Regions from separate parts of the Pseudazoarcus sp. NS34 genome, predicted to be linked through region 2. Evidence: predicted binding sites of a transcription regulator. Region 2 holds the regulator's gene; the other holds the start of a gene.
What was found. The regulator FliA, encoded in region 2, starts transcription of late flagellar genes. The targets are predictions, from matches to a motif close to CTAAAGTTNNNNNNNNNNNNGCCGNTA.
Positions count from the first base shown of each region.

Region 1: AC6H0N_RS01200 (flagellin N-terminal helical domain-containing protein) is a predicted target of FliA. The motif match lies at 5,766-5,792, and genes of this name have one in related genera.

Region 1 covers NZ_BAAKIZ010000001.1:236,686-248,285, reverse strand. Annotated here, with positions in the region: gene fliK (flagellar hook-length control protein FliK) at 1-648, opposite strand, end outside; gene AC6H0N_RS01220 (flagellar protein FliT) at 681-1,007, opposite strand; gene fliS (flagellar export chaperone FliS) at 1,018-1,434, opposite strand; gene fliD (flagellar filament capping protein FliD) at 1,445-2,839, opposite strand; gene AC6H0N_RS01205 (flagellar protein FlaG) at 2,856-3,230, opposite strand; gene AC6H0N_RS01200 (flagellin N-terminal helical domain-containing protein) at 3,315-5,681, opposite strand; gene AC6H0N_RS01195 (diguanylate cyclase) at 5,997-7,790, opposite strand; gene AC6H0N_RS01190 (DUF2868 domain-containing protein) at 7,901-9,277, shown strand; gene AC6H0N_RS01185 (GTPase/DUF3482 domain-containing protein) at 9,274-10,671, shown strand; gene murJ (murein biosynthesis integral membrane protein MurJ) at 10,668-11,600, opposite strand, start outside.
Region 2 covers NZ_BAAKIZ010000002.1:659,612-671,211, forward strand. Annotated here, with positions in the region: gene AC6H0N_RS09635 (hypothetical protein) at 1-128, shown strand, start outside; gene AC6H0N_RS09640 (YggL 50S ribosome-binding family protein) at 144-491, shown strand; gene AC6H0N_RS09645 (uracil-DNA glycosylase) at 565-1,104, shown strand; gene acdA (3-sulfinopropanoyl-CoA desulfinase) at 1,336-2,544, shown strand; gene AC6H0N_RS09655 (helix-turn-helix domain-containing protein) at 2,508-3,365, opposite strand; gene AC6H0N_RS09660 (peroxiredoxin-like family protein) at 3,451-3,993, shown strand; gene AC6H0N_RS09665 (MauE/DoxX family redox-associated membrane protein) at 4,031-4,762, opposite strand; gene motD (flagellar motor protein MotD) at 4,897-5,718, opposite strand; gene AC6H0N_RS09675 (flagellar motor protein) at 5,726-6,466, opposite strand; gene AC6H0N_RS09680 (RNA polymerase sigma factor FliA) at 6,478-7,242, opposite strand; gene AC6H0N_RS09685 (MinD/ParA family ATP-binding protein) at 7,367-8,170, opposite strand; gene flhF (flagellar biosynthesis GTPase FlhF) at 8,184-9,644, opposite strand; gene flhA (flagellar biosynthesis protein FlhA) at 9,768-11,600, opposite strand, start outside.

The sequences.
Region 1 (11,600 bases), on a different contig from region 2:
CGCGACGCGCGGTGCAGCGGCCGTTTCGTTGCCGCCGGCGGCCCCGGGACGTGGCGTTGCCGGGTGCTGTCCCTGCGGTTCGCGCTGCAGGGCTTCGGTGCTGACTTTGCCGGCCAGCCATTGCATCTGGTGGCTTTCGTAGAAGAGACCGCTTTGCGCCACGGCCTGCCGCAGCGCCGGCGCGAGCTGGGCGCCATTCATCGGAGGCGTGTTGAGCAGAGGTTTGCCGCCTGCCAGTGCGGCCGGCTGCGGCGTCGGCTGGCCGGTGAGCAGGAAGCTGATCAGGCGGCCTGTGGGGCTGAGGCTGGAACGCGCGGCGTCGTTGCCTGCGCCGGCTGGGGCTTCCGAAGCGAGCCGGGCGAACACGGCATTGGATGCCTGGCGCGTGACGACGAGTTCCAGCGTGTCGCCGGCCTTGGCGGCATGGTTGAGCGACAGCGTGTATTCACGGCCAGCGACAATGGCCTGAAAAGTGTTGTCGGGCAGGGCGCGGGTGATGTGGGCGGTGAACGGCTGGCCCGGCAGCAGCTGCGGCAGCCGCGCCTGGATCTCGCGGACGCGCGCCGTGCCCTGGACGGGCGGCTCGCTGTCGAAGAAGCTCGCTTCCGCGAGCATGCGCAGCCTGGAAGCGAGATCGCCGGGGATCACGTTGGCGTCTCCGCCTCAGGGCCGCGCGCCGCTCAGCGCGGCGACACGCCGTAGGCGGCGCGTACCGAGCGTTCGCGCTCGCCGCTCTTGAACAGTTTGCGCGCACTCTGCATCCACGGTTCGACGTGGCGACGAACCTCGCGGTTGTTCTCGAGGATGGCGGTGATCAGGGTGGCGCGGCGGAGCAGTTCGCTGTCGTCGAGCCCGGTTTGCTCGGGCTGACGGGTGAGCGCTTCGCGCGTAGCGGTCATCTCGAGTTCGAGTTCGGCAAGGCGGTCCCAATCGTTGGCGCGCGCGGCTTCGACCATGGTGGCGGAAACCTGGCCGAGGGCTTCGTAGAGTTCCTGCGTTGTGCTCATGGCGACTCCGTCAGACAGTGGCGGCCGCTTCGGCCTTGTTCGGCGAGATGCTGAGCCATGCTTCGCGCAGGCCGGTGAGCAAGCTGCTCACTTCGTTCACCGCGGCCGTGTTGTTGTGCAGGTTGGCGTACAGCAGGCGCTCGCACATGTAGTCGTACAGCGCAGCCAAACGCCCGGCCAGATCGCCGCCGGCGCTCTGGTCAAGGCTGGCCTTGAGTCCGGCGTTGATGATCTCGATGGCCTTGGACAGTGAATTGCCCTTGGCCTCGATGTGACCGGCTTCCATCTCGGCACGGGCTTTTGACAGCGTGAGAATTGCGCCGTCGAAGAGCATGGTCACGAGCTTGTGCGGATCTGCCGCGCCGACGCCGGTCTCGACCTGCACCGAGGCATAGCTGGCGGCACGGTTGCGTTGGGTTCCAAACATCGTGAAGTCCTCAGTTGCTGGCGCCTGGCAGGTTGGCCAGTTGCTGTTGCAGGTAGTTGCTGGTCTGCAACATGTTCGAAAGCATGACGTCGAGCGCCGTGAATTGTGCGCGGTAGCGTTTCTCGACCGTCTCCAGCCGCAGGTTCAGGGCCTCGGCCCGTTGTTGCAGCGTCTTGACCGATTCCTTCAGCCCGTCGGCGCGGCCGGTGATGAGCCCGTCGGTGCCGATCAGGCGTCCCAGCGAGTCGGACACCTGCTTGCCGAAGCCGGGTGTCGAGCCATTGCCGGCGAAGAACGTCGCGACATCCAGGTCCGGATTTTCGAAGGCAGCGTTGAGCTTGGTGCTGTCGACCGACAGCGTGCCGTCGAGCTGGAAGCTGATGCCGATGTCGGCCAGCCGGTCGGTGCCACCCAACCCGGAGAACGCTCCGCCGACGATGCTGCGCAACTGGCTCTGCACTGCACGGGCAGTCGAGTCACCGTTGAGCAGGGCGGCTTCGCCCGATTCGGGGTCGTACTTCAGGCTGTCGGTGAGACCTTTGGCGAGGCCGTTGTAGGCCGTCACGAAGGCGTCGATGGCGGCGCGTGCCGTGCCGTTGTCGGCGGCGACCTTGAGCGTGTTGGTCGAATCGCCTTTGGCGGTCAGGTTCAGCGTGACGCCGTCGATGACGTCCCTGATGGTATTCGAGGCGCGCGTGACGTTCAGGCCGTCGACGGTGATCGAGGCGTCGCTGGCGGCTTCCAGCTGATAGGCCGCATCCCCTTCGGCGCCGGGAGCGTCGGGCGCGAAGGCCACGCCGATGCCGTCAATGCTGAAGGCCTGCGCGGCGCCGGTTTCGGCGCTGGAGATGATGAGCCGATCGGTGGTGCCGTCGTTGATGATGTTGGCGCTCAGGCCGATGTCAGCATCGTTGATGGCGGTGCGCAGGTCTTCGAGCGAACCGCCGGCGAAGTCCACGGTTTTGGTCGACGCGGGCTCGTTGGCGAGCAGGTTGTCGGCCGTGCCGAAGTTGAAGCTGAGCGTACCGGCGGCGATCTCTTCGCCGTCTTGCGTGAAGGCGTCAGCAGACAGGGCCACACGCTGCGCCGCGGCCAGGGTATTGACCTTGATCGCGTAGCTGCCCGTCGCGGCGCTGGTGGTAGAACTTGCCGTGAAACCGGCATTGCTGCCGCTGATGGTGGTCTTGGTGGCGGCAAACTTTGCCGTACTGTTGAGGCCGTTGGCCGCGGTTTGCAGGTTGGCGACCGCGCTTGCCATGCTGCCAAACGCGGAAATTTTCGCCTGCACACCGGCTTCGCGTGTCGCGAGTTGGGTCAGCGGCTGGCGCTCGGCCGCCATGAGCTGGGTGACCAGCCCATCGACGTCGAGCCCCGAACCGCCGAGACCGGATACGGTGATGGCCATGATGCTGCCTCCTGTTTTACGCCTCCTGTCGTAACAGGAGTCCTTGCAGTTTATCGATCGATCGCGAGATCGCCAGCATCTCTTCCGAAGGGAACTGCTTGATCACTTCGTTGGTGCTGCTGTCGATGATGCGGACCACGGTCTTGCCCGTGTCGTCATCGACCGAGAACTGCAAGTTGCGTGCCACCGGTGCGAGTACTTCGCGTACACGCTCCAGTGCTTCGTTCAGTTCCGCGGCGCTGGTGCCCTGTCCGCCACCCGAGCCGGACGCGACGACGACCGGCGCAGGCTGGCTGGCCGGCGCAGCAGCGGCACTGCTTTCGCCGCTACGCCCGCTTGCCTGCGGAACGATCGTGCCGGTGGAGCCGGCGGGAATCGATGGAATGCTCATGATGCATCTCCCTTATGGGCTTACGGCGCGAACCTCTTTTGGAGGGTCGCGCCGCGCATGCAGTGGGGCTTTTAGGCCCTCATCTTAACGGAGCAGGCTCAGCACGTTCTGCGGCAGGGCGTTGGCCTGGGCGAGCATCGCCACGCCGGCCTGCTGCAGAATCTGGGCACGCGTCAGGTTGGCAGTCTCGGCCGCAAAGTCGGCGTCGAGGATGCGGCTGCGCGAGGCGCTGAGGTTTTCCACCGAGCTGGTCAGGTTGGCCGTCACCGATTCGAAGCGGTTCTGGATCGCGCCGAAGGTGCTGCGGAAGGTGCTGACCTGCGTCAGGGCCGAGTCGATGCGTTGGATCATCGCGTTGGCGTCGGACACCGTGGTGACATTGCCACCCGACAGCGAACCGTTATCCACCGCCACCGAGGTGCTGGCGAAGCCCAGCGAGCCGGTAGCATCGGCGCCGCCGAGAGTCATCTCCTGGGCAGAGCTCAGGGTCAGGCGTCCATTTTCCACCGTTGCGAACACGCCGCTGACCGAGGTGTTGATGGCGTTTGCAAGGGCGTCGGCGTCGGCGAAGTTGCCGGTTACGCTGGTCCCGTTGATCGAGAAGTCAGTCAGCGCGACCGAGCCTTCACCGATGCCGGCGGTACCTGCGCTCTCCACGATACCTGCTGCGAGGGCGTTGGCATCGGCATCCGAGATCACCACACCAGTCGAACCCGGAGCGTTATTGACGATGCTGATTTCGCCGCTATCGTTGGTCACGGTGTAGCCGCTGCCAAGTTGCGTGCCGATGTCCGTGGCCATCGCGTCATAGTCGGCGTAGTCGGTGGCCAGAGTCACCGTGTTGCCATCGACGTCGAACGAGGCGTTGGTGGTGACCACACCCGAGGTCGCTCCAAAGCCGGCCGCGGTGGCCCGAGCGTTGGCGCTGTTGATCTGCACCACGCCGCCGGCATCGCGGGCGATGCTGATGGAGCCGCCGTTATTGGTGACGGAGAAGGTGCCGCTTGCGGCTGTGTCCAGTTGGGTCTGGATGGCCGCAGCCAGCGCGTCGAAGTCCGCGTAGTTCTCGTCGAGGGCGACCGTGATGTCGGTGGCGCCGTTCTCGATTTCGAAGCTGCCAGCGGTCGCCGCGTTGGTGGCGGTGCTGCCAACGGAGTTGGTGATGCCTGCAGCGGCGGCGATGTCATTGGCGCCGGTGATCGTGACGGGGCCCGAGCCGGCATTGTTGTTGCTGATGACAATGTCGCTGCCGCTCAGCGCGACGGTGTAGGTGCCGGCGGCTGCGGTGTTCAGCGCAGTCTGGATGCCGCTGGCGAAGGCGGCCGCGTCAGTGTCCAGATCGCTGGTCAGCGAAATTGCGATGCCGTCGATAGAGAACTGGGCGCCAACTGCGCCGCCGGCCTGGCCTGCGCTGTCTGCAAAGCCAGCCGCAATCGAGTTGGCGTCAGTGTCGGAGATGACAACTGCAGCATCGTTGCCGACGTTCTGGAAGCGGATGTTGCCGTCGCCGTCGACCGAGACCGTGGTGGTGGCAAGATCACCGCCGCCCAGCTGAACTTGGGCTTCAATAGCTGCGGCGAGGCCGGTGGCATCGGTGTAGTCGGCGTTCAGAGTCACGCCAACCGTGTCGGTGCCGATGGTCACGTCAAACTGTGAGAGGCCACCGCCAGAGTAATCGAATGTCGTGGCGGTCTGGATGTTGGTGCCGTCTTGGTCGGCGTTGGTGCCCGTGGCAAAGTCGGCATTCGCCGGAACCAGGGTAAGCGTGGCGCTGACGCCGGTGTCACCGAACAGGCGGTTCGAGGCGCCGACCGTCAGGCTGCCATCGGCCGAGCCAGCGGTTCCGAACGTCAGGGTGCTCGGTGCAATCGTGTTGCTACCGCCAGTCGACGATGCGCCGATTGCGCCGGCCGTTTCGGTTTGGGCGATGCGGCCGATTGCAGACAGGCGGGTGCTGGCGTTGGCGCCGAGGTTCAGGCTCAGCGACTGGCCGGCTTCTGCGCCGATCTGGAAGGTGGCGCTACCGAAGCTGCCGTCGAGCAGTTTGCGGCCGTTGAAGGCGGTCTGCGAGGCGACGCGATCGATTTCCTGCAGGCGCTGCTGCACTTCGAGGTCGAGTGCGAGGCGGTCGGAATCGCTGTTGGTGGCGTTGGCCGACTGAACTGCGAGTTCGCGGATACGCTGAAGGTTGGTGGTGACTTCGGCCAGCGCGCTCTCACCGACCTGAGCCAGGGAGATACCGTCGTTGGCGTTGCGGATGGCTTGGTTGATACCGCGGATCTGGGTGGTGAAACGCTCCGAGATCGCGAGGCCGGCGGCGTCGTCTTTCGCGCTGTTGATGCGCAGACCCGAGGACAGGCGCTGCAGCGAGGTCGCGAGCGAGCTCTGCGACGACTGCAGGTTGCGTTGGGCGTTGAGCGAAGCGACGTTGGTGTTGATTACCTGAGACATTCTTCTTCTCCTTCGAGAAAGAGGGGTTTGGTTATCCCGGCCGCTTGATCCGCTGAGGCTCGATCTGCCTGCCGATGATTCAATTAACGGCCGGCGGCGGAAAAACTTGAGGGTTTTCAGGCAGGAAATTTGTTTGCTTTGCCCGCACACCCCGACGGATTGCCGCCGCCGGCGGTCAGCCCGGTGTTTCCGGTCTGGCCACGGATGTATTAACGGCAGCGGGCGGGAAGTCTTTAGGAATTCAGCGCCTGGGGCGCTGGCCGCAAAGTGCTTGGCACGTCCACCATTGCGGCGGTGCGGGGACGGGCGTGGCGCTCAGACCGCGACGAGAACGCGGTTCTTGCCGGCGCGCTTGGCGGCGTACATGGCCTTGTCGGCGCGGTCGATGGCGTCGTGGGCGCTGCTGTCGGGGAGTACGCGGGCGATGCCGGCGCTGAAGGTAATCAGTACGCGGCTGTTGTCGGCCAGGAAAATGTGGGTCGTCAGCGCGCGTTGCAGGCGCGTCATGATCAGCGTGGCTTGCTCTTCGTCGGCGTCGGGCAGTAGCACGAGGAATTCCTCGCCACCGAGGCGGCCGATGATGTCTTCCTGGCGCAGGGAGCCGCGGGCGACGTCGGCGAGGTGGCGCAGGGCTTCATCGCCGGTGCGGTGGCCGAAGGTGTCGTTGAGCTGCTTGAAGTTGTCCAGGTCGAGCAGGCCGACGCACATGATCGAGCTCTGGCGGCGCATGCGCGCGATCTCGCGTTCGAGCGCTTCGTCCAACCCCTTGCGGTTGAGCACGCCGGTAAGCGGGTCGAAGCGCACGAGTTCGCTGGTTTCGTCGAGTTCGCGCTGCAGGCGGGTGATGAGCGAGTTGGCGGCATCGACCTGTTCGCGCAGTGCGCCGATCTCGGCGCTGGAGCGTTCGGCAGTTTCCTTGACGACCTGTGTCTCGCTGAGCAGGCGTTCGACTACGTCGCCGAGCTGGCTGACGTCGTCGGCGTCACGAATGCGCTCGGCGCATTCGGTGAGAATCTGCTGGTAGGCCCCGGTGGACTCGTTGAGCCCGGCCAGGCGGTCGACAAAGCCGACGAGCATGCTCTTGAGGCGTTCCTGCGCGTCGGTGAGCTGGCGCTTGAGGTGCTTCTGCTTGTCGATGACGTCGCGCAAGCGGCGTTCGAGGTCGTCCAGCGCACGAATGTCGAGCGGCAGGTCGAACATGCGGGCGAGGGCTTCGACCTGCCCGTGCAGCCATTGGTCGTCGATGACGAGTTCGCCGATGTTGTCGACGATCAGGCGCAGCAGGTTGAGCAGGGCGCCGCGAATGGCGCGCTGATCCTCGCCGGCCCATTCAAGCTGAGAGCCGAAGGTGCGCAGGCGGGCGGCGATGTTGTCGTCCGGTTTGTCGTGGCGCGCGACGGCGGCAATTGCGGTGGCGAGTTGTTCGGCTTCGGAAATTAGGGCGGCGTTGTCGGCCAGCAGCGGGACGACGCCGCGTTGCAGCAGCACCACCAGCCATTGGGCGAACGGCAGATCGTCGTCGGACGGGGCGGCAACTTCGCTGGGGCGGGCAGAGCGGCGTTCGACGACTTCGGCGGGTGCGTCTTCGGTTTCGGCTTCGGTTTCAGTGAGTCCGTTGCGCGAATCGGCCTGCGGTTCGCGCTGCCACCCCTGGATCAGGCCGCGCAGACGCGAGAAGAGCAGATCCGGGTTGTTGGCATTGGCGCTCAGTACGTGATCAAGCGATGCCAGTTTGCGCGCGCGGGTGAGGCGTTGGTGGGGCGTGTCGATCTGGCCCATCAACTCGCGCAGCAGCGCGCTCCAGGCGGGTGGCGCGTCGGGCAGGGCGGCAAGGCTTGCGTGCAAGGCGTTGCCAATGGCGATCCAGTCGGTGCTGTCGATCGCGTCATCGAACTGGTTGGCCAGCCGCACGCGCTCCTGCGTGTCGCGCGGCAGGGCGGCGGCGATGCGGCGCAGTTCCGGTGAGGGGAATGGGGCGTCAGCGCGCGTGCCGGCAATTTCGTGATAGAGCTCGCGAAAGTTGTCCGGAGTGGGTGGGATCCGGCGCTGCGCCAGTTGTCTGAGCGTTTCGCGCGCGATATCCAGAGGTTGTAGCGGGAGCTTGCTCATGTCATTCCATGTGCGTACTGACGACACAAGTATAGCTGGCGCTGATCCTGTCCGGGCGGGGGTCTCGGCTATGCTATGGGCTCGATTCTGCCGGATGTGAATTGCGTCATATGCTCACCGATCCACTCTCTTCGTTTGAAGCCCGCTGGTTGGCCGAAACCTTGCGGTTGCGCGAACGTACGCAAGGACGGCTCGACGATGCCGCCGCGCTCGTGGTGGCGCGCAGCGAAGCGAGCGGGTTCGAGCCGCGTGTCGTCGCGCGCGCCGCCCGGCTGGGTGAGCGGCTGGGCCTGAGGCAAGCACTCGAAAGCTGGTCAGGGCGGGTTCGCTTGGCGGCCCTTGTCATGCTCCTGGTGGGGCTGGTGGCCGGGGTGGGCGCCGGGCTGGCCGTGGCCGGTGACGGTTTGCGCCCGATCAACGTGGTGTGGGCGCTGGGCGGATTGCTGGGGCTGCATGTATTGAGCCTGTTGGTGTGGTTGGCGGGGTTTGTGTTTGCGGGCGGCGCGCCACTCGGCTTCGGTGCGCTGTGGAACGGGCTATCTGCCCGGATGGCGGCGGGTGTCACCGAGGTGCCGCGCGCCTTCGTGTCGCTGCACCGGCGCGCCGGGATCATGCCGTGGTGGTTGGGGGCGGCAACCCACGCAATGTGGAGCATGGCGCTGACCGGCGCCCTGGCGGGTCTGACCGCCTCCTTTCTACTGCGCGGGCACGTCTTCGTGTGGGAGACCACCTTGTTGTCACCGGGGTTCTTTGTCGACCTGGTTACCGCGCTTGGTTACCTCCCTTCGCTGCTTGGATTTCCGCTGCCCGACGCGGCGACCGTGGTGGCCAGCGGGACGTCGGCGCTGACTGACGAGGCAGCTCGCCGTACCTGGGCCTGGTGGTTGGTGGGTTGCGTGCTGGTGTATGGCTGGTTGCCGCGAGTGGTGCTGTGGGCCGTCTGCGTGTGGCGCGTGCGGACCGGGCGGGCGCGGCTGCGGCTGGATGTGTCCTTGCCGGGGTTTGCCGAACTCGCCGCTGATCTGGCTCCAGCCAGTGTGCGCATGGGCGTGACCGACGCCGCGCCGGCGTCGATCGCGCTTGCGCGTATCGATAATCCGCACGGCTTCGACGGCCCGCCCACACTGATCGGTATCGAGCTGCGCGGCGACCGCCACTGGCCGCCCGACTTGCCGCGCGGCGTGCGCGACATCGGCGTGGCCGACACGCGGGAGCAGCGCGCGCAGCTGCGCGAGACGCTGGCGGCCAGCCCGGCGCGCCGTCTGCTGGTGGCGTGCGACGGGCGGCTGTCGCCCGATCGCGGCAGCCTGTCGCTGATTGCCGATCTATCGCATCACGCCGGGCGCTGCGCGGTATGGCTGCTGGGCGCTTCGGGCGAGCGCGCTGCACGTTGGCATGAGGCGCTGGAGGGCGTTGGCTTGAGCGCCGATGCCATCATCACGGACGAAGCGGCGGCACTCGCTTGGCTCGCCGGGGAGGGCGCATGAAGCACGCCGACAATACGCGGCCGGTCCGTCTTGCGGTGGTGGGCCATACCAATACCGGCAAGACGTCGCTGATGCGAACGCTGTCGCGCGACACCGGCTTCGGCGAAGTGTCGAGCCGGCCGAGCACGACGCGCCATGTAGAAGGCGTGCGCCTGATGGCCGACGGCGAAGTGCTGGTCGAGCTGTACGACACGCCGGGCATGGAAGACCCGATCGCCTTGCTTGAGCTGCTCGAAGGCATCACGGCCGAAGACGGCGGCCGGCTCGACGGCCCGGCGCGCGTCGAGCGCTTTCTGGCCAGCGATGCGGCGCGTACGCGCTTCGAGCAAGAGGCCAAGGTGTTGCGTCAGCTGCTGGCGAGTGACGCCGGTTTTTATGTGGTCGATGCGCGCGATCCCGTACTGGCCAAGCATCGCGACGAGCTCGCCATCCTTGGCGCCTGCGCCGTGCCGCTGTTGCCGGTGCTGAATTTCGTGCGCAGCCCGGATGCAGACGAAGCGGCCTGGCGCGAGGCTTTGTCACGCCTTGGCCTGCATGCGGTGGTGCGCTTCGATAGCGTGACGCCCGAGCGCGATGGTGAGCGTCGGCTGTATGAAAAGCTCGGCACCGTGCTCGATGTGTGGCAGCCGGCACTGGAGCGGCTGATCGCGTGTCGCGAGCGTGAGGCGCAGGAGCGGCATGTGGCTGCGCTGTGTTTGGTCGCCGGGCTGTTGATTGATGTTGCTGCGGCGCGCTTGCGTATTGATGCCGGCGATGAGGCGGCCGAGCGGCGAGCCGTTTCCGATCTGTCCGAGCGCGTGCGTCGACACGAGCAGGCGTGCATTGATGCGCTGCTGTCGCTCTACCGATTCCGCTCCGGCGACGTCGATGCCGACGCCTTGCCGCTCGCAGACGGGCGCTGGGAGCACGACCTGTTCCACCCGGAGACCGTGCTGGACATGGGCGTCAAGCTCGGCACCGGTGCGGCGGCGGGTGCGGCGGCCGGTGTTGGCGTTGATTTGATGTTCGGCGGCATGACGCTGGGCGCCGCAGCGGCGATCGGTGCTCTGGCCGGCGGCGGTGTGCAGGCGGTGCGGCATTTCGGGGAGCGTGTATTCGGCGTATTCACCGGCAAGCGAGACCTTGCCGTGGATGATTCCATCCTGCGCCTGCTGGCCCTGCGCGAGCTCTCGCTGGTGGCGGCGCTGGAGGCGCGCGGCCATGCGGCGATGGCGCCGTTGCGTCAGACCGTCGAAGGTGAGCGCTGGCGCGAGGGCGAATTGCTGCCCACGCTGTCGCGGGCGCGCGGCCATCCGGATTGGTCGGCCCTGCTCGGCGAGGCCGATGAGGCCGAGCGCGATCGGGCCGTCGAGGCGCTTGTTGTGGAAATCGAGGAGCGGAAGGGCGCCGACTAGCGCGCCACGCTCTTGCGGAAATCGCTTGGGCGAAAGCCCAGCAGCAACAGCGTGGCGAAATAGGCCGTCATGCCGCCGGCCACCAGCGCGCCCAGGCGCCACAGCCGTTCGACGGCTGACCATTCCAGCCACGCCGATTGCTCGCCCATGCCGAACCACAGCACGACGCCGAGCACGACCAGCGCCACCGCGAGTTTCGCGATGAAGCTGGTCCAGCCCGGCAGCGGCATGAACACGCCGTTGCGACGCAACCGGTGGTAGAGCAGGCCGGCGTTGAGCAGCGAAGCCAGCCCGATCGACAGCGCCAGCCCGGTGTGTTGCAGCGGCACGATGAAGATCAGGTTCATGACCTGTGTGGCGGCCAGCGTGATGAGCGCGAATTTCACCGGTGTGCGGATGTCCTGCCGGGCGTAGAAGCCGGGCGCGAGGATCTTCACCGCGATCAGGCCGGTCAGGCCCACGCTGTAAGCCACGAGAGCGGTACGCGTGTGCAGCACGTCTTGCGGCGTGAAGGCGCCGTGTTGGAACAGGGTGGAAATCAGCGGCACGGCCAGCACGGCCAGTGCGAGCGCGGCCGGCAGGGTCAGCATCAGCGTAAGGCGCAGGCCCCAGTCGAGCATCGACGAAAATTCTTCGGCCTTGCCGTCGGCGTTGAGCTTGGAAAGCCCCGGCAGCAGGATGGTGCCGAGCGCGGCGCCGAGTAATCCGGCCGGGAATTCCATCAGCCGGTCGGCGTAATACAGCCACGACACGCTGCCACTCTGCAGGAATGACGCGAAGATGGTGTTGATGAATAGCGAGATCTGTGCCACCGAAACTGCGAGCATGGCCGGCAGCATCAGCTTCATCACGCGCTGCACGCCGGGATCGGACCATTTGAAGTCGAAGCGCGGCAGCATGCCGATCTTCGCCAGTGGGCGCAGCTGTAG
Region 2 (11,600 bases):
TGAGCACCTTGGCCAAGGTACAGGCGGAAGGCGTGACTTTAGATGAAGCAGCAACTCTCGGCGGCAAAGATATGGCTACGTTACTTGGCCACTTTGCGGCGATGATTGAGCCTCAACTTAACCACTAGACCACACAACTCCCTATGACACCCCCACCCAACAAGCCACGCAGCCGCCGTCTTCGCAAGAAGATGCATGTCGACGAATTCAAGGAATACGGCTTCGACTATGAAGTCCGCCTCAATGCCGAACTCACGCCGGAACAGGAAGGCACGTTATTCGACCGCTTCCTTGATGAAGTTATTGATGCGAGAGACCTTGCCCTCGGCGGCGGGCTGTCCGGCGGCTTTGTGTGCTATTTCGAGCGGAGGTCCGCCACAGACGAAGATCGCACGGCGGTCGGCGAATGGTTGCGGGCGAATCTTCCGGCAGAGTCTGTGAGCGTAGGCGAGCTGAGAGACGTCTGGTACTCCACGAAAAAAACGGCCTGAGCGTAGCCAAAGTGACCCGAGGCAAGCCACTTCGGGGGTTCACCCTCGTCGCCAAGAACTCGCTGCACACAACATGTCACTCTCGACGCTGATACAACGCATCCGAACCGAGCAGAACCTGACCTGCGAAGTGCCGGACGCCGATCCATCCAATGGCAACGAGTGTGCGCGTTTTCTGTTCGTGCTGGAGGCGCCGGGCCCGCAAGCGGTCGCGAGCGGCTTTGTTTCGTTGAACAACAACGACCAGACGGCAAGGAATCTGCGCAATCAATTGGAGGCGGCTGGCATCAATGCGAGGGCCATAGCGCTCTGGAATGTCGTGCCGTGGTATCTGGGAAACGCCGACAAGACACGAATCCGCAGCGCGAACTCTTCTGATGTACAACAAGGACTTGCCTATCTTTCAGAGGCCGTCGCGATGATGACCGCTCTCGAATTCATCGTGCTCGTTGGTGGCGCCGCGCGACAAGCACATATCCACCTTTCAAGCAGAACCACGGCCCGAATTCTCAGCTGCCACCACCCATCGCCGCGCGTTCAGAACACCAATCCCCGCGCAGTGGCGGAGAACATCGAGGTGTTTCGCCACATGGCCATGCACGGCCGAAGTTAATAGCGAAAGGGCGGGCATACGTTACGCCTGCGATCCGCACTACCACCCCATCTATCCACAATCCCTGTGGATAGCCCTGGGGACAGCCCCTGAGCAAACGCCGCAAGCCCTTGATGGGGCATCACCCGTGCCGGCTGCCCAAGCATGAGGCGTCCGCCTCCGTAAAAGGCGCAACTGCGCGCTTGGCACGCTCGCGCTATGGTTGCGGCTACGTCATCGAGAGGAGCTGCCATGACCCGCCTGACCGCCGATCAGCTTGAGCTGCAGACCCGCGCGCGTGAGCTCGCGCAGAGCCGTTTCGCCCCCACCGCCGCCGAGACCGACCTCACCGAGGAATACCCATGGGACAACATCGCGCTGCTGCGCGACGCGGGCTTTGTCGGCATGACGCTGCCGCGTGAGCTGGGCGGTCAGGGGCGCAGTTATCTGGACGCGGTGATCGTGATCGAGGAGATGGCCAAGGCCTGCGCGACCATGGGGCGCATCACGGTCGAGACCAATATGGGCGCGATCGGCGCCATCGTGCGTTACGGCACGCCAGAGCAGGCCAAGCTCGCGGCCGGGCTGGTGCTGGAAGGTGACAAGCCGGCGATCTGCATTACCGAGCCGAAGGCCGGCAGTGCGGCGAGCCAGATGACGACGCGTGCCGACCGCCGTGGCGACCACTACGTGCTCAACGGCGAGAAATACTGGATCACCGGCGGCGGCGTGTCGCGGCTGCATCTGATCTTTGCGCGGGTGTTTGACGACGGCATGGAGCAAGGCATTGGTGCCTTCATCTGCGTACGCGACGACAAGGGGCCGGAGGGGCTGATCGTGGGCCGGCGGCTGTACGCGATGGGTGTGCGCGGCATCCCGGAGACCTATCTGGAGTTCCGCGACCTCAAGATTCACAAGTCGATGATGGTCGTGCCGCCGGGCGGGCTCAAACGCGGTTTTGCGTCGCTGATGACGGCCTACAACGCGCAGCGGGTGGGCGCCGGTACGGTGGCGCTGGGCATTGCGCAGCGCGCGTTCGAGGAAGGTGTGGCGTATCTGAAGACGCGCGAGCAGTTCGGCCGGCCAATTGCGGAATTCCAGGGCCTGCAGTGGATGGCGGCCGATATGTCGACGCAACTGGAAGCCGCGCGTCTGCTGCTGCACGACGCGGCCACCAGCGGCGAGCAGTTCCCCGATCTCGACCGCGCGGCGCGCGCCAAGCTGTTTGCGGCGGAGACGGCCAACAAGGTGGTGAATGACGCGCTGCAGTTCTTCGGCTCGTCCGGCTACGGGCGCGATCAGCCGATGGAGCGCCATGTGCGCGACGCGCGCATGTTCACGATTGCCGGCGGCACGGCGCAAATCCTGCGCACGCAGATCGCGGCTCAGGTGCTGGGCATGCGGCTGCCGCAGACGCGCGATGGTTACGTTGGGCTGGCCGAGGACAAGGGCGGCGCCTGAGCGGATACACGCCGCGCAGCCTGGGCCAGTGCGCGCGACAGGGTAGCGGCGCCGGAATAGCCGGACAGACCCGCGGCACGCTTGAGCCCGGCCCCGCCTTCGATGGCGCGGCGCGCAATCGCCAGCCGCAGGCGGTTCAGGTACGCACCCGGCGGGCAATGCAGCAGATCGCGGAAACGGTTGGCAAACGCGGTGCGCGACATGCCGGCTTCGTCGGCCAGGCGTTCCAGCGTCCAGCCCTGTTCTGGCGCAGCGTGCATGGCGACCAGTGCGCGGGCGATGCGCACGTCAGCGAGGCCGCTGAACAGCCCGCCGTCGGTGCCCGGATGCGCGATCAGGTGGCGCAGCAGGCCGATGAACAGGATGTCTCCAGCGCGTTCAAGCAGCACCGGCTGACCGCAGCGCGGCGCGGCAATCTCGGCGGCAATGAGTTGCACGATGGTCTGCAGCGCACCGTCGCAGCCCGCCAGCGGCACGACCAGGGCGGCGCCGAATTCCTCCAGCAACAGCGGCCCGACGGGGCCGGCAAACCGCGCGCGGATGCAGGCCAGACCGGCATGCGCAGCGGCATCGAGCGGTTCCACCACGGTCTGCGGATACGGGCGACACACCACCACGGCCGGGCCGACGATGCATTCCTCCACCCTGCCCGGCGCCACAACTTGCGCCGTGCCGTCGGTCAACAGATACAGCAGCAAGGCCTGCTCGTCCGAAGCATCGAGCGGCGTGACTGCCTCCCGCGCCGCGCAGGCGACCTCGAACTGCGGGGCGAGCCCCTGCAACAGGGCGGACAGGCGATCCAGTCGGGCGGGTGTGTTCATATGTACGGAATGCAATGTTTTTAGTCCGATGAGTTGCGCATCGTACGCCACACTGGCAACGTAGTCACACACTCAGGAGACCCGCATGACCCCGTTGATTCCCCGCCAGGCTGTCCCCGCCCTTGATCTGCCGCTGGTCGGCGGTGGCCGCTACACCCTCGGCACCGCGCCGGGCGAGAACTTCGATCTGCTGGTGTTCTACCGCGGCCTGCACTGCCCGCTGTGCGCCAAATATCTGCTTGAGCTCGAACGCCTCGGCGAGGAATACGCCAAGCGCGGCGTGAAACTCATCGCCATCAGCAACGACGGCGAAGAGCGCGCGAAGCAGATGGCCGACAAGGTCAAGGCCGACCACGTGAAGTTCGCCTACGATCTCTCGCTGCCGGACGCGCGCAAGTGGGGGCTGTACACCAGCGCCGGGCGCGGCAAGACTTCCATCGGCATCGAGGAGCCCGATCTGTTCAGCGAGCCGGGCGTGTTCCTGGTGCGGCCGGACGGCACGCTGTACTACGGCGCCGTGCAGACCATGCCGTTCTCGCGCCCGCCGTTCCAGGACCTTCTGCTGGCGATCGACTTCGCCATCGACAAGGACTACCCGGCGCGCGGCGAATACACCGGCGAGGTGTAAACCTGCACACCGCCCGGCGGCGCGGCCGTCGGGCGGCTCACCTTGCCCACATCCAGAACGCGGCGAAGATCATGAACAGGTTTTCGGTCAGCGAAATGAAGCCGAGCGGCACGCTGCTATCGCCACCGACACAGGCGCATTTCAGTTCGCGCCTTTCGACATATACCGCCTTGAACACCGACACCGCGCCGACCGTGCCGATGAACAGCACGAACGGTGACACCAGCCACGCATTCAGCGCGCCCAGCATGCCAATGCCGGCCCACAGCTCGACGAACGGATAGACGTACGCGTAGCGCACGTCACGCATCGCGACCAGGTCGTAGACGATGAACTGGTTCGAAAACGACGCGAGATCCTGCAGTTTCTGGATTGCCAGCACGCACATCGCAATGGCCACGAACCACTCGATGACACGCGCCGACAACACGCTGCCCTCGATGCCCCACGCCGCGGCGAGAGCCATCGCGAATGCGCTCGCGAAGATGGCGACGACCGGAGTGTAGGTTGTGCCGGACTGGCCTTCCTCGGGCAGGCCGAAATGCTCGCGCAGCTCGTCGTAACCGCCGATGCGCTCGCTACCGATGAAGGTCTGCGGTGTCGTTTCGACGTCGTGCTCGCGCTTGAAGGCATCGACTTCTTCGCGCGAGCGGAAGCGGTGATCCTCAACCTCGTATCCCCGACGCCGCAGCAGATGCAGCGACTTTAGGCCGAAGGGGCAACGGTGCTCGGGCGTGTCCATGCGATACAGCCTGGCGGATTCGGGCATGCCTGGGTCCTCCTTTCGTTGGGCGACTCCACAGGTGTGTGGTCAGCGTCGCGCGACGGAGGTTCCCCTGCGGGACGTGGTGCTCATCGGTGGCAAGAGACTCCGGCGTGAGCCGGAAAGGCGCGCCGAAACTCTCAGGGCAGCAGCGCGCGCATCGGGTCGTCGGCCCGGATGGTGCCCGGCGATTGCGGGGGCGGGTCGTTGTACATGGCGTCGAGCCGGATGGTGACGCGGCGATTGCGGGCGCGGCCCTCTTCGGTGAGGTTTTCCGAGATCGGCCGCTGGTCGGCGTAACCGATGGCGGACAAGCGCGAGGGATCGATGCCCGCGTCGGCGAACAAACGCACTACTGACGAGGCACGTACCGAAGACAGTTCCCAGTTGGACGGAAAGCGCGCGGAGTTGATCGGCGAATCATCGGTGTGGCCTTCGATGGTGACCGGGTAATCGCCCCCGACAAAGACCTCAGCGATTGCACGCAGCGGCGCCTGCGCACCGGACTGCAAACTGGTTTCACCGGCCGGGAACAGCAGGCTGGCATTCACTTCGACGGTGATGCCGTGGGCGCCTTCGGAAATGTTCACCTGCCCGGTGCGTGTGAGCGGTTCGAGCGCGCGGCGGATGCTCTCGCCCATGCGACGGATGTGCTCGACGTGGTCGCCCTGCCCGCTGGCCGGTTCGCGATCGCTGCGGCTCGTCGGCGGCTGTGGCCGCGCAGGCACCACGAAGGGCGCGACCACCACCTGCTCGCTGGGCTGGTTGACGGAGACGCTGCGAAAGGCCGTGAGAAGGGAGTTCGACAGAATGCGGTACTTGCCCTCGTTGACCGAGGACAGCGAGTACATCACGACAAAGAAGGCAAACAGCAGCGTGATGAAGTCGGCGTAGGAGACCAGCCAGCGGTCGTGGTTCTCGGGGTGCTCGTCGTGCTGGCGGCGCTGGCGCTGGCGGGGCATGGCGCCCTCACACCAGATAGCCGCGCATGCGGGCTTCGATGATGCGCGGGTTTTCGCCATTGCCGATACCGACCAGCGCATCGACGATCATCTCGCGCTCGGCCGAGATGCGCCCGATGTGCGCCATCAGCTTCTTGGCAAAGGGCAGGAAAACGAGGTTGGCAAAGCCCACGCCATAGATGGTGGCGACAAAGGCCACGGCAATGCCGGCGCCGAGCCGCGAAGGCTCGGAGAGGTTTTCCATGACGTGGATCAGGCCCAGCACTGCACCGAGAATGCCGATGGTCGGGGAGTAGCCGCCGGCCGCCTCCCACACGCGGGCACCGAGTTTCATCTGGGCTTCGGAGGCGTCGATTTCGACATTCATCAGCTCGCGCAAACGCTGCGGATCGACACCATCGACCAGGAACTGCAGGCCACGGCGCAGGAACGGATCGTCCTGCTGCTCGATGCGCGATTCCAGCGCCAGCAGGCCGTCACGCCGGGCGATGGTGCCCCATTGTGTGACCAGTCCGATCAGTTCTTCACCGCGTTCGGGCGGCGGCACGAACACCCAGCGGGTCATGCGCGCGCCCTCGACAAACACCTTCAGCGGGCTCTGCAGCATCACCGCGCCAAGCGTGCCACCGATGACGATGAGCAAGGCCGTGGGCTGGAACAGGGAAGCAATATGGCCGCCCTCCAGCACCTGCCCGACAACAATCGCGGCAATGCCGAGAACGAGGCCGAACAGGCTGATGCGATCCATCGCCTGCCTGCTCAGCTCTTGGCGCGCGGCGGACGACCGCGGCGCTTGGCCGGCGCCAGGGGCGCGCCGTCAGAGAAGATGTGCGCGCGCACACGGGCCACGGCCTGGCTGTGCAACTGGCACACGCGCGACTCGGTGACGCCCAGCACTTCACCGATTTCGCGCAGGTTGAGTTCTTCTTCGTAGTACAGGCTCATCACCATCTGTTCGCGTTCGGGCAGATTCTCGATGGCCTTGACCAGACTGCGGCGCAAATCGGCATCTTCGAGCATGCCGAGCGGATTGGCGTCCTGATCAACGATGTGGCGTTCGAGGAAGTCTTCATCGTCGCCGCCGCCAAAATCCTCGAAATACACCAGTTGGTGGCCACGCGCTTCCTGCAGGATCTGCTGGTATTCGGGCAGCGGCACGCCGACTTCATCGGCCAGTTCGGTCTCGGATGGCGGACGGCCGAGGCGTTGCTCCAGCGTCTGCACGGCGGATTCCACGCGACGCATGTCGCGGCGCAGGCTGCGCGGCATCCAGTCGTCCTCGCGCAGGCCATCGAGCATGGCGCCACGAATGCGCTGAGCGGCGTAGGTTTCGAACTGCGCGCCGAGGCCGTCTTCGTAGCGCGAGACGGCATCGAGCAGACCGATCATGCCGTTCTGCATGACGTCGTCGACCTGCACACTGGCTGGCAGCTTCGCCATCAGGTGATAGGCGATGCGCTTGACCAGCGGTGCGTACAGTTCGACGAGTTGCGCCTTGTCAGGATTGCCTTCTGAATCGTACATCCACAGTGCCCGGGTATTACGGGGCGCAACGCGCCCTTTGCCGACATTATGCACGCCGGGAGCGCGGGATTGACCGATGGGTGCAGCGACTTTTCGGGCAGTGGTCAGCATGAAGGTCTAATCCTCACAACGCCGCGCTGCGCGGGCCCGCGCGACGCGCACCACCGAGCGCTGCCAGACGACGCAGGAAGGCCGCTTCGGGTTCGCGCGGCGAAGACTCGACCACGTCGGCCGTCAACCCGCCGGCCAGATCGTCACGCTCGATTTCACCGAGCCAGGCCAACGGCACGCCGACGTGGTTGCGCACCAGCGTGTCGAGGCTGGCGAAGAAGGCGTGCGCCTCGTTCCGCGTGCGGGCGGCGGAAACCGCCACGTGCAGGGACCCAGCGCCGGCCGCAGCCAGCGCCTTGATGACGGCATAGGCTTCGATTGCACCGCTGCGACTGGCCTCGGCTACCAGCAGCCGGCGCGGCGCGGCGAACACGAAGGGCGACGGGTCTGCCGCCTCTTCGCTGTCCGCATGCACCAGCACAACACCGGCGTAACGGTGCAGGGCACGCAACGCGTCGATCAAGCACATGCGCCGCTCCTCGTCGAGCAGCGGCAGCGCCAGCGCGGCGGCACTGACCGGCACGCGGCCGACCAGGCCCGGCACGGGCTGAACCAGCGAAGCGGCATCGAGCTGACCGCCCAGCACGCCGAGCAGGTCGCTGCCATCGGCGACACCCAGCGCGGGTGCCAGTGAATGTTCGCCGCGCGCCTCATCCAGAATCAGCACGCGCTCGGCGCGCGCGGCAAGGCGGAAGGCCGTGCGTACGGCGGTCGTCGTGCGTTCGCGGCCGGTGGTGTACAGCGCCACCACCGTCGGCGGCGCGCGGCGGAACAGCCGGCGCAGACCGGCTGCCTGATCTTCGTGGCTGTCGATCATGTCGGGTCTCCGCTCAAGCACCGGCACCAGCGGCAAACTTCAGGGCGGCTTCGTCAGCGTCGAGCTTCCAGGCCGGGTCACGCACGCGGGCGTTGAGGCTGCGGTGCAGCAGATAGGCGCGGTTCGGCAGGTGCAGGTCTTCGGGCACACGCTGGCCGTTGGTGACGTAGAACACTTCCAGTCCGTTCGAGATCGCGGCGCCGACGGCAGGCGCCAGCGACACGGCCTCGTCCACCTTGGTCAGCACGCAGCCGGCCAGATCGGGGCCCTTCCAGGCGTCGATGACGTCGTCCAGGGTCTCGCCGCTGGCCGTGGCGTTGAGCAGCAACAGGCGATGCACGTTACCGGCGCCGGACAGCATGGCGGCCTGCTTCATGACCATCTCGTCGCGCTGGCTCATGCCGACGGTGTCGATCAGGATCATGTGTTTGCCGCGCAGTTCGGCAATGGTCTGGCGCAAGTCGGAGGCGTCGCGCACCGGAAACACCGGCACGCCGAGGATGCGGCCGTAGATGCGCAGTTGTTCCTGCGCGCCGATGCGGTACCCATCGGTGGTGATCAGCGCGATCTTGTCGGCGCCGTGGCGCATCACACAGCGCGCGGCGATCTTGGCGGTGGTGGTGGTCTTGCCGACGCCGGTCGGGCCGACCAGCGCGTACACACCGCCACGGTCGATCAGGTCGGCGTCCGACGACATGGCGCGCAGGTCGCGGCCGAGCGTGTTGCGCACGACGTTGCGGGCTTCGTCGGCGCTGTGCGCCTCATCGACAGATTCAACGAGCTTGCGTGCAAGGCGCGTGGGGAAGCCGGCGTCGAGCAATTCGCCCAGCACCTCGGCGGCGCCCGGCGCATTGCGGCGCGTATCGCCCCAGGCAAAGGCCGCGAGCTGGCGTTCGATCATGCCGCGAATGCCGCCCAGCTCAGACATCAGGCGCGCGTTGGCGTCCTGCAATTCGGTGATGCGCGGGTCGGCGGCAGGCGCCGCGGCCTTTTCGCCCAGATGACGCGAGACGGTTTCGGCAACCGGTGCCAGCTCTTGCCTGATCTCCGGCTCGACGCGCTCGATCGGCGCCGCGGGGCGCTCGGCCACCGGGGCCGGACGGGCCGGCGCAGGACGCGGCGCTGGCGCGACGTCTTCGTAGCCGCGCTTGCGGATGATGTAGTCGGGCGTTTCCATGCGCGGCGGCTCGAAGGCGCGGATGTGCTGCGCGGGCTTTTCAGCCTGCTGCGGCCGGGTACTGCCGAGGCTCACCCGGCAATCCTCGTCTTCGTGCTCGGATACCGGCGTAACGGGCGCAGGCGCGCGGCGCGGCGGGGTCGATACGGCACCGACGGCATCAGCCGGCAGGGCCAGGATCTCGACGCCGCCTTCAACGGCGCGGTTCGACAGCACGATGGCGTCGGCGCCGAGTTCGGCCTTGAGGGCACGCAGGGCCTCACGGGCGGTGGCGGCAAAGTAGCGCTTGACGTTCATACCGGTTCTCCAGACTTTCCGCGCCTGTAGCGCAGCATGAGCCCATTATTCCCGCGCCTCCCGTCGTGGCGAGGGCGGAATAAACGGGGATGTTCCCGCTTATTCCGTTCTTCAATTCGCGACTCAGGCCGCCCCGCCGACCATGGCGGTGACGCGCACGGTGCGCGATTCAGGCACTTCGGTATTGGCCACGACCTTGAGCGACGGCACGGCGCGGCGCAGGAAGCGCGACAGCAGCAAACGCAGTTGCGGCGGCACCAGCAGCACCGGCGGCAGGCCGGCGTCTTCCATGCGTTGAGCGGCTTCGGCGGTCTGACGCAGCATGTTGTCGGCCAGGCCCGGCTCGATTGCACCCCCATCGCCGCCGGCAGCGCCCATGGCCTGCGACAGGATGCGTTCGAGCGTCGGTTCGAGCGCGATGACCTGCACCTCGTCGTTGCCCGGGAACAGGCTCTGCACGATGGCGCGGCCCAGGGTTTCGCGAATGCGGGCCACCAGTTCGACCGGCTCTTGCGTGCGCGGCGCGTTCTCGGCCAGCACCTCGATGATGCTGCGCATGTCGCGGATATTGACGCCCTCTTCCAGCAAGGCCTGCAGCACGCGCTGCACCACCGACAGCGCCAGCTGCCCAGGCACCAGGTCTTCGACCAGCTTGGGTGCATCCTTGGCGATGTGGTCGATGAGTTGCTGCGTCTCCTGCCGGCCGAGCAGTTCGGCGGCATGATTGAGAATCAGATGGTTGAGGTGGGTGGCCACCACGGTGCCGGCGTCCACCACGGTGTAGCCCAGCGCATGCGCCTGTTCGCGCTGCGCGGGGTCGATCCAGAAGGCCGGCAGATCGAAGGCCGGATCGCGCGTCTCGCGCCCCTGCAACGGGCCGGACACACGGCCCGGATTGATCGCCAGATACTGGCCTGGCCAGGCTTCGCCGGCACCGATTTCGACGCCCTTCAACGCAATGCGGTAGGCGTTGGGCTTGAGTTCGAGGTTGTCGCGGATGTGCACGGAGGCCGGCAGGAAGCCCACGTCCTGCGCGAACTTCTTGCGCAAGCCGCGGATGCGCTTGAGCAGCTCGCCGTCCTGCGCCTTGTCGACCAGCGGGATCAGGCGATAGCCCACCTCGAGGCCCAGCACGTCGACCGGTTGCACGTCGGCCCAGCTCGCTTCGAGGTTTTCGGGCGTGGAGGCGGCGGCCGCGGCGGGCGCCTTTTCAGCCTCGGCCTCGGCCTCGCTGGCACGTTCGTTGAGCTTGCGTCGATGCCAGGCCAGCGCGAACAGGCCACCGGCGATCAGGATGAACACCAGGTTGGGCATGCCCGGGATCAGGCCCAGCACGCCGATGATGGCGCCGGTGAGGACCAGCACCTGCGGGTTGGAGAACACCTGCAGGATGACCATGTCACCGACGTTGGACTCGTCGCCGACACGCGAAACGACCAGGCCGGCCGCCACCGAAATCACCAGCGCCGGAATCTGCGCGACCAGGCCGTCGCCGATGGTCAGCAGCGTGTAGGTCTCGACCGCCTGGCCCATGGCCATGTCGTGCTGCACGGTGCCGACGATCAGGCCGCCGACGATGTTGATCAGCAGGATCAGGATGCCGGCGATGGCATCGCCGCGCACGAACTTCGAGGCACCGTCCATGGCGCCGAAGAAGTCGGACTCCTGCGACACTTCCTTGCGGCGCCGCTTGGCTTCGTTCTCGTCGATCAGGCCGGCGTTGAGGTCGGCGTCGATGGCCATCTGCTTGCCGGGCATGGCGTCGAGCGTGAAGCGCGCGCTGACTTCGGCGATACGGCCGGCACCCTTGGTGATGACGATGAAGTTGATCAACACGAGGATGCCGAACACCACCAGACCGATGGCGGTGTTGCCGCCGACCAGGAAGTAGCCGAAGGCCTCGATGACCTTGCCCGCGGCGTCCGGCCCGGTGTGACCTTCGAGCAGCACGATCCG